DNA from 4 places in the Streptococcus sp. HMSC072C09 genome. Region 1 is predicted to be linked to each of the others. Evidence: predicted binding sites of a transcription regulator. Region 1 holds the regulator's gene; each other region holds the start of a gene.

Region 1 (2,205 bases):
TCACGCCTAAAAGAATCCCTTCGAATTAGTTTTTCAGAACTCAATACCGTAGAGGAGGTTCAAGACTTCCTCTCAAAACTTAAAGAAATTTTATCATAGGAGAACAATATGGCTTTTGAAACAAGTGTTTCATTGAAAGATTGCAAATATACCTATAGTCTACACCCAAATGTTAAAAAATATACCTTACGTGACAATACATTCGCTGTTACAAAAGTTGGAAATTACGAGTTAAATCGTTTGCTCGAAGTTGTTCCAAATAGCGGCGAAGGCTTCCTACTTAAAATCATTTTCAATAAAGATTTGACAGGTTTTAAGATCAATATTACTGACAAGTCTGGACTTCGCCTGGTTAATATCTTTAAAAATCCGGAAAATGACATTATCCAACAAAAATTCTATTTCTTAATGGATAGTCTTGTCGAAAGAGAAATTTTCAACAAAACAGAGGCCTAATATGGTAACCCTAACTTATATCGACGCTTACCAAGTAGAACGAACGACTACTTATCCCGACCTTGCAGCCTGCATTCTAGCTTTTTCAGGCTGTGTAACCTTGCCTGACTCTTACTCAATCGTATCCATTGAATACAAGGGGGAAAAGCTCCCCTATACAGGGCGAGTCGATGGACTCTATGCTTTTTTGAAAAAGGTAGAACAAGCTGAAAACTAAGCTGATGCTGATGGAACTCTCCCATCGCCATCAGCTTTTTCTTTAGACAAAAATATTTTTGAAAAACCGCCCTAGATAGTTGATTTTTTCACAATCTTCCTATACAATAAGGGGGAAAGGTTGTGATATTGTGAAACATGATAAAAATACTCCAATTCCACGCGCAACAGCAAAACGCTTATCGCTCTACTACCGCATTTTTAAACGCTTTAACTCTGAAAAAATAGAGCGCGCCAATTCCAAGCAAATTGCTGATGCAATTGGGATTGACTCTGCTACCGTTCGCCGAGATTTTTCTTATTTTGGTGAATTAGGAAGACGGGGATTTGGTTATGACGTAAAAAAACTGATGAACTTCTTTGCCGATCTTTTAAATGACAATGCCATTACCAATGTCGCTATTGTGGGGATCGGAAATATGGGAAGTGCGCTTCTCAACTATCGCTTCCATGAACGCAATAAGATGAAAATTGTTATGGCGTTTGATCTAGACGATCATGAACTGATTAATACTAAAAGTAAGGACGGAATTCCTATTTACGGTATTTCCTCTATTAAAGAAAAGCTCAAACAAGAAGGCATTCAAACAGCCATCCTGACTGTTCCAAGCGTCAAGGCTCAAGAAGTAGCTAGCCTTTTGGTAGACGCTGGGGTCAAGGGAATTCTCAGCTTCTCACCAGTGCATCTGACAGTCCCTAAAGATGTCGTCGTCCAATATGTCGATCTCACCAGTGAATTGCAAACACTCCTTTATTTCATGCGAAAAAACGAAGAATAAAGACTTATAGTTTAACAAGAAAAGAGACTGGGACAAAAGTCCTAGCCTCTCAATTATTTTTAGGTTGTCGAGCAAGACGCAGTGGTTGAGTGGGCTCTACTACGCTGATTTCATCAGCTTTTACAGCCCTACTCAACTGTGCGGAGGTGGGACGACGAAATCGAATTCCAACGAATTACCGATTTCTGTCCCACTCTCTTTTTTATACCAAATAATCAGTTTCTTCTCGGTAACTATAATAGTTTTCTTCAGATACAATCAAGTGATCCAATAGGGTTAAGCCCATCACTTCACAGGCCTCTAAGACTCGATGCGTTACTTCATCATCATTTTTACTTGGAAATACGGCACCAGATGGATGATTGTGAGCCAAAATGATGGAGGTTGCCATGTGTTTTAGTGCATAATGCAGGATTTCACGTGGCTCCGCAATACTTCGATTCACGGTTCCAATAAATATGGTCTGTTGATGAATAATTTCATTTTGCGTATTTAAATAGAGGGCAACCAGGTGTTCCTGTTTCTTATGGCCGATTTCCTGTTGAATTTTATGGGCCAATTTCTGACTGCTCATGATCTGTTCAGAACTCATTAATTCATCTTTATGAATCCTTCGTCCAAACTCAATCACAGCCTGAAGTTCGATGGCCTTCACCCGGCCAATGCCAGAGATTTCCTGTAGCTCCTCTAGGGTTAATTGACTTAACTCCTTTAAACTATTAACCGAACTCAAAAGCCCTTGTGCAATCTCATA
Region 2 (2,205 bases), on a different contig from region 1:
ATTTTGGAGCCAACCATTGCAGGCAAGGAGCCTCGTGTCTTTGGTATGAAGATGGATCTCAGCTTTTTGACCAAGCCAATCTTTTACCTCATGATTCCATTAGCTCTCTTGATGATCGGGATCTCTGCCTTTGCACCAACCGTCGGAGCTTTTGATGAGAGTTTGGTAGTGAGTGGGCTCAATCAAGCAGACAGCAAAATGCAGGTCACACGGACGCAGGTAGACAATGCGACTGCAACAGACTATAACGTCTCAAATGGTGTGACCATGATCGGTGATTCGGTTAACTTGCGAGCGCAGGACTACCTGATTAAAGCCATCCCTGGCATCCAGATCGATGCAGTGGTGAGCCGTCAGTTGGAAAATGGAATGAAGGTCTTTGAGACCGATATCTCCAATAAAGTTCTCCTAAAAAATGTGGTCATTGCCCTAGGAACCAATACTGTAAGTAACTACAAAGAATTGCTGGATCAGTATGTTGAGAAACTTCCAAAAGGCCGTCGCCTGATCCTTGTGACACCATATGATGGTCGCTATGCCAACGATCAGTCCAGTGAATCGGTTCAAACGCGTCTTTATGAGTTGGAACTAGCTAAGAAATACGACTTTATCACGATTGCGGACTGGTACCAAGTAGCAATTGAAAATCCAAACATTTGGGTGGGAACAGACTCTGTTCACTTCAATATGGAAACCAATGGTGGGGAACTCTATGCTCAAACAGTCAAAGAAGCCCTTGATAAGGCCGAAAAAGGTCCGGTCAAGAAGTAACAATGCTTCTCTGAAACTGAAACAAAACAAATCCTAACAAAATAAAACAAAAAGCAACTTTTTACTTGTAAAAAGTTGCTTATTTTAGTAAGATTAAGAAAACGCTTACAAAAATCAATTGAAAACATCTCTTTGTGAAGAAAAAATTTTTTTAATTATTTTTTCACAATTTTGCTAGACAATTGCTTTCACATCAATAAGATTGATAAAAATTTCACAAACTTCAAAAAAATCTTTGTGAAAGTTGCTTGGAAGTGTTTACAAAAATCTCAAAATAGAGTACAATTATATTGTGAAATAATTAACAAATCGAAATTTCTTACACTATTCTTGAAAATTTCAGAAAACATGAAAAAGTTCTAGAAAAGGATAAGGGTTTCAAACATTGGAGGAAAGCATCAAATGGCTGATAAAAAAACTCTCTCACCTGAAGAAAAGAAACTCGCTGCTGAAAAACACGTAGACGAGTTGGTGCAAAAAGCGCTGGTGGCGCTTGAAGAAATGCGCAAATTGGATCAGGAGCAAGTAGACTACATTGTGGCGAAAGCATCTGTGGCGGCTCTTGACGCTCACGGTGAGCTCGCTCTTCATGCCTATGAAGAAACTGGTCGTGGAGTCTTTGAAGACAAGGCGACGAAGAACTTGTTCGCTTGTGAACACGTAGTAAATAACATGCGTCACACGAAAACAGTTGGTGTCATTTCAGAAGATGATGTCACTGGTTTGACCCTGATTGCTGAGCCAGTCGGAGTTGTCTGCGGAATCACACCTACAACCAACCCAACTTCAACAGCAATCTTTAAAGCTTTGATTTCCTTGAAGACACGGAACCCTATCGTCTTTGCCTTCCACCCATCTGCTCAAGAATCATCTGCTCATGCGGCACGAATCGTACGCGATGCGGCAATTGCAGCTGGAGCACCTGAGAACTGTGTGCAATGGATTACCCAACCTTCTATGGAAGCAACGAGTGCCCTGATGAACCATGAAGGAGTTGCTACGATCCTTGCGACCGGTGGTAACGCCATGGTGAAAGCTGCTTATTCTTGTGGAAAACCAGCTCTTGGGGTTGGTGCCGGAAACGTGCCTGCTTACGTTGAAAAATCAGCCAACATCCGCCAAGCAGCACACGATATCGTCATGTCTAAATCATTTGACAACGGTATGGTCTGTGCGTCTGAACAAGCGGTCATCATCGATAAAGAAATCTACGATGAGTTTGTTGAAGAATTCAAATCTTACCACACTTACTTTGTCAACAAAAAAGAAAAAGCCCTTCTTGAAGAGTTCTGCTTCGGCGTAAAAGCCAATAGCAAGAACTGTGCAGGTGCGAAATTGAATGCGGACATCGTTGGGAAACCAGCAGCATGGATCGCTGAACAAGCTGGCTTCACTGTACCAGAAGGAACCAATATCCTTGCGGCAGAATGTAAA
Region 3 (2,205 bases), on a different contig from region 1:
GATGAAAAAAAATTAATTGGAGATAAATTGTATTATGAAAAAGAAAATACGGAATAAAACGAAATTGTTTGGTTTGTTCGTTTCTGTATTAGCAGTGGGGACATTTGCCGCTGCTATGAGCGAGCACGTCACATCAGTTGATGCTAATGATGGAACTTACCAAGCTTACTCAGACCCTACTGAAGCTTTCATCTCACAAATTGGTGAGTCAGCTCGTCAGCTTGGTCAAGAGAATGACCTTTATGCTTCCGTTATGATCGCACAAGCCATCCTTGAAAGTGGATCAGGTCAGTCTGGCTTATCTTCTTATCCGCATTACAACCTTTTCGGGATTAAAGGAAGTTATGCTGGTCAATCAGCAGTGATGCAAACTTGGGAAGATGACGGTGCTGGAAATGCTTATACGATTAATGACGCATTTCGTTCTTACCCATCTTACTATGAATCATTGCAAGACTATGTAGCTGTTTTGAAACAAGGACATTTTGCAGGTGCTTGGAAGAGCAACACCTCTAGTTATCAAGATGCAACAGCAGCGTTGACAGGGGTTTATGCGACAGACACAAGCTACTATGCAAAACTTAATAACATCATTGAAACTTATAATTTAACTCAATACGATTCACCAAATGTTCAAGGTGGTATTACAGGTTCGGTATACAATCCATATCGTCAACAGTTCACTTCACAAGAAATCTTGAATTTGGATATCGCTTGGGCGAACCGTTTGAATTATTAAAACTAAAACAGGCATCTGCCTGTTTTTTTATTTGTTTTTAGCACACATTAATATTCGATATAAAACGTATGTGTTAAAAAATAATAATTCTCCCTGAAAACCTTTTCAAACTTTTCTCTCTATGATATAATGATTTTGTTCACAAACATTATATAAGGAGAATATTATGTCTGAATCTAATTTTATTCAAAAAGTTGGAGCGGCGTGTAATAAGAAGGAAGATCTCTATCAGAAATCTAAAACTCGCTATGCAGTCCGTTCTATTTTTGCTGGAGGATTTCTTACTTTAAGTACGGCGGTCGGAGCAGTTGCTGCAGACTTGTTGAATACCTTCGTACCTGGATCAGGTCGTTTTCTATTTCCATTCGTCTTTGCTTGGGGGCTCGTTTACCTCCTATTCTTAAATGCGGAATTAACCACATCAAATATGATGTATCTGACGGCGGGTACCTATCTAAAGAAAATTCATTGGAAGAAAGCTTTGGAGATTCTTCTTTATTGTACCTTCTTTAATTTAATTGGTGCTTTAATCGTAGCTTTTCTGTTCAATCAAACCACAGCCTTTGCTCATATCGATCCAAAAGGATTCCTAGCCACTGTTGCAGAAAATAAACTCCAACGGAGCAATCAAGTGGTCTTCTTTGAAGGTGTCATTGCCAATGTTTTTGTAAATATTGCTATTCTTTCTTATCTATATTTTAAAGATGAAACAGCGAAGGTGCTCTTAGCCCTATCTGCTATTTATATGTTTGTCTTTATGACCAATGAACACTTGGCGGCTAATTTTGCTTCTTTCTCATTATTAAGCTTTAATTCAGTATCTAGCCAATTGCCACATTTTGAATTTTTAAATATTTTACGTCACTATGGTGTTACCTTCTTTGCCAACTGGGTAGGAGGAGGAGTCCTAATGGGACTAGCCTATGCTTGGTTGAATAATATTAAGAGTCTTTACAACGACTAAAAAATATAAAAAAAGTTTGCAAAAGTACTTGCATTCTTTTTTTATATGTGATAAACTAATTTACGGTTTGAAAAAACTGCCTAAGACAGTAGGGGAGCTCGACTCATAAAAATCCTACCGAGGACAAAACGTATCAATTAAAAGAAGCGTATTGTACTTTCGTGTCTAGGTTTGGGCGCGTTTTTCTTTTGGAAAAATTCCCCAAGCAAAATAATTACGGAGGTGAACACACTAATGAGTGAAGCAATTATTGCTAAAAAAGCGGAACTTGTTGACGTGGTAGCTGAAAAAATGAAAGCTGCTGCATCAATCGTCGTTGTAGATTCTCGCGGTTTGACAGTTGAGCAAGATACAGTTCTCCGTCGCAACCTTCGCGGAAGCGAAGTTGAGTTTAAAGTTATCAAAAACTCAATCTTGCGTCGTGCAGCTGAAAAAGCTGGTCTTGAAGATCTTGCATCTGTATTCGTTGGACCTTCTGCAGTAGCATTTTCTAACGAAGATG
Region 4 (2,205 bases), on a different contig from region 1:
CAAGCGACGGCCTTTGATTTTTCATAAGTAGGAGAAAAAGATGTTAGAGATCCTGGGAGAGGACAGAGAACGAATTGAGGAGCTCCATCGAGAGATTAAAAAGGAGCAAGAGCGGATTGCGATCAGAAGTTTGATTGCAACGCAGAAAGCCTTGATGATGTTGGAAGGGATGAGTTTGCAGGTAACCTTGGGCGGTCAATCCGAAAAGATGCGCTCTTTTGCTACAACGACCCTCGTTAGTGATTTGAAAGATGGATTTACAGGAGGAGCAGCGGACGCGGTAGAAACAGCACTGAAATCAGTGAAGAAGCCGATTTTATTGAGTCCGATTAAAGGAGGTATGTGATGTACCATTCAGGAAATAGTGAATTAGAACAACTAGAAGATCGACATTACCGCTTCAACCAGAAACTTAGCGAGTTGGAGTGGGATTATGCGGATATGCGTATGGATGTCCGCCAACATACAGAAAATTTAGTGGACTGGCTAAGTGCCCTTCATTTTCAAGCGCCAAGTGCGGAGGCCCAAAGTGGCTTGGAGCGTTTATTTGCCTTGCAAGAAGAGTTTGAGGCAGAACTCAAGCGCTATGAAGAGCGTTTAGAAGAAGAGCGTGAGCGCGAGCAGCAAGAGTACTACAAGCAGCGCCAACAATTAGAACAAGGTGATTGAAACATTCCTCTGGTAGAGATAAGAGGAATGTTTTTGTTTGCTCAAAAACTTTTAAAAATGTGCTCATAAATTCTTGCAAGCGCTTACTTAGTATGTTATAATATTCACAAAGAAACGAAAATAAAATGGTTTTATCAAACCAACAAAAAAGGAGTCGCTTATGAAAGCTGCAACTTATGTATCTGCAGGCAATCTGCAACTGCTGGATCAACCAAAACCAGTGATCAAAAATCCAACGGATGCCATTGTGCGTGTCTTGAAGACAACCATCTGTGGGACAGACCTTCACATCCTAGGAGGAGATGTGCCAGCTTGTAAAGAAGGCACGATTTTAGGCCACGAAGGAATCGGGATCGTCGAAGAAGTCGGCGATGCAGTGAATAACTTCAAGGTAGGCGACAAGGTCATCATCTCTTGTGTCACAGCTTGTAATACCTGCTACTACTGTAAACGTAGTTTGCCTTCTCACTGTGAAGATGGTGGTTGGATTTTGGGTCACTTGATCAACGGAACCCAAGCAGAGTATGTCCACATTCCACATGCTGATGGTAGTCTTTATCATGCACCTGAAACTGTGGATGACGAAGCCTTGGTCATGCTCTCAGATATTCTCCCAACCTCTTATGAAATTGGGGTCCTCCCATCTCATGTAAAACCAGGCGATAATGTCTGTATCGTTGGAGCTGGTCCGATCGGTCTTGCAGCTCTCTTGACTGTGCAGTTCTTCTCACCAGCTACGATTATCATGGTGGACTTGTCTGAATCTCGTCTTGAAGCGGCTAAGAAATTTGGAGCAACTCACACCATCTGCTCCAGCGATATCGCTGAAATCAAGGCCTTTATCAATGAAGTGACCGAAGGTCGTGGTGTCGATATCTCCATGGAATGTGTGGGCTATCCTGCTACCTTTGATGTCTGCCAAAACGTCATCTCTGTCGGTGGACACATCGCTAATGTCGGTGTCCACGGAAAACCGGTTAGCTTCAATTTGGATGATTTGTGGATCAAGAACATTACCCTCAACACCGGTCTTGTCAATGCCAATACTACTGAAATGTTACTCAATGTCTTGAAATCAGGCAAGATCGATGCGACTAAGCTCATCACCCACCACTTCAAACTCTCAGAAGTTGAAAAAGCCTATGATGTCTTTAAACATGCGGGTGAAAACCATGCTCTCAAGGTGATTATCGAAAATGATATCAGTGAATGAAGTGGCAACTAATATTTGTTCATAGTTTTTTTAGACGGACCAGAGATATTCTGGTCCTATTTTCAACCCCCAAAAGCCAATGATTCCTTGCAAAATAAATTCGTTGTCTTATAATAGAAGTACAGAAAACGATTACATAAAGAGAAAGGTGTGATCTTATGAAACGGTTTTGTTATCATCGTGAATTCTGGATGGACTTCCATTTCTGGATCTTGGTCTTGCTTTTAGCGACTGTAGCTTTAACGATGCAGGCTCCGCTTTCGGTAGTTAGCCTAGCTTATCTTGCTTTTGTTGGGATTTTGATCCTTCTTCAGGTCTTTCAA

What was found. The regulator Rex, encoded in region 1, represses fermentation and respiration genes when NADH is low (regulators of the CRP and FNR family bind a similar motif). The targets are predictions, from matches to a motif close to TTGTGAANTANTTCACAA.
Region 2: the regulator Rex is predicted to act here: its motif matches at 1,062-1,079, upstream of adhE (bifunctional acetaldehyde-CoA/alcohol dehydrogenase).
Region 3: the regulator Rex is predicted to act here: its motif matches at 867-884, upstream of HMPREF2893_RS07490 (formate/nitrite transporter family protein).
Region 4: the regulator Rex is predicted to act here: its motif matches at 762-779, upstream of HMPREF2893_RS09820 (zinc-dependent alcohol dehydrogenase family protein).

What each region holds. Positions count from the first base shown of each region.
Region 1 is NZ_KV811488.1:42,276-44,480, reverse strand. Features, by position in the region: gene HMPREF2893_RS02605 (cysteine desulfurase family protein) at 1-99, shown strand, start outside; gene HMPREF2893_RS02600 (DUF1831 domain-containing protein) at 109-456, shown strand; gene HMPREF2893_RS02595 (DUF4649 family protein) at 458-673, shown strand; gene HMPREF2893_RS02590 (redox-sensing transcriptional repressor Rex) at 804-1,451, shown strand; gene radC (RadC family protein) at 1,654-2,205, opposite strand, start outside.
Region 2 is NZ_KV811505.1:74,119-76,323, reverse strand. Features, by position in the region: gene HMPREF2893_RS09855 (acyltransferase family protein) at 1-771, shown strand, start outside; gene adhE (bifunctional acetaldehyde-CoA/alcohol dehydrogenase) at 1,174-2,205, shown strand, end outside.
Region 3 is NZ_KV811502.1:9,670-11,874, reverse strand. Features, by position in the region: gene HMPREF2893_RS07495 (glucosaminidase domain-containing protein) at 35-739, shown strand; gene HMPREF2893_RS07490 (formate/nitrite transporter family protein) at 906-1,703, shown strand; ribosomal protein L10 leader region at 1,765-1,899, shown strand; gene rplJ (50S ribosomal protein L10) at 1,938-2,205, shown strand, end outside.
Region 4 is NZ_KV811505.1:68,036-70,240, reverse strand. Features, by position in the region: gene HMPREF2893_RS09835 (hypothetical protein) at 1-27, shown strand, start outside; gene HMPREF2893_RS09830 (hypothetical protein) at 41-346, shown strand; gene HMPREF2893_RS09825 (hypothetical protein) at 346-669, shown strand; gene HMPREF2893_RS09820 (zinc-dependent alcohol dehydrogenase family protein) at 830-1,882, shown strand; gene HMPREF2893_RS09815 (ABC transporter permease) at 2,041-2,205, shown strand, end outside.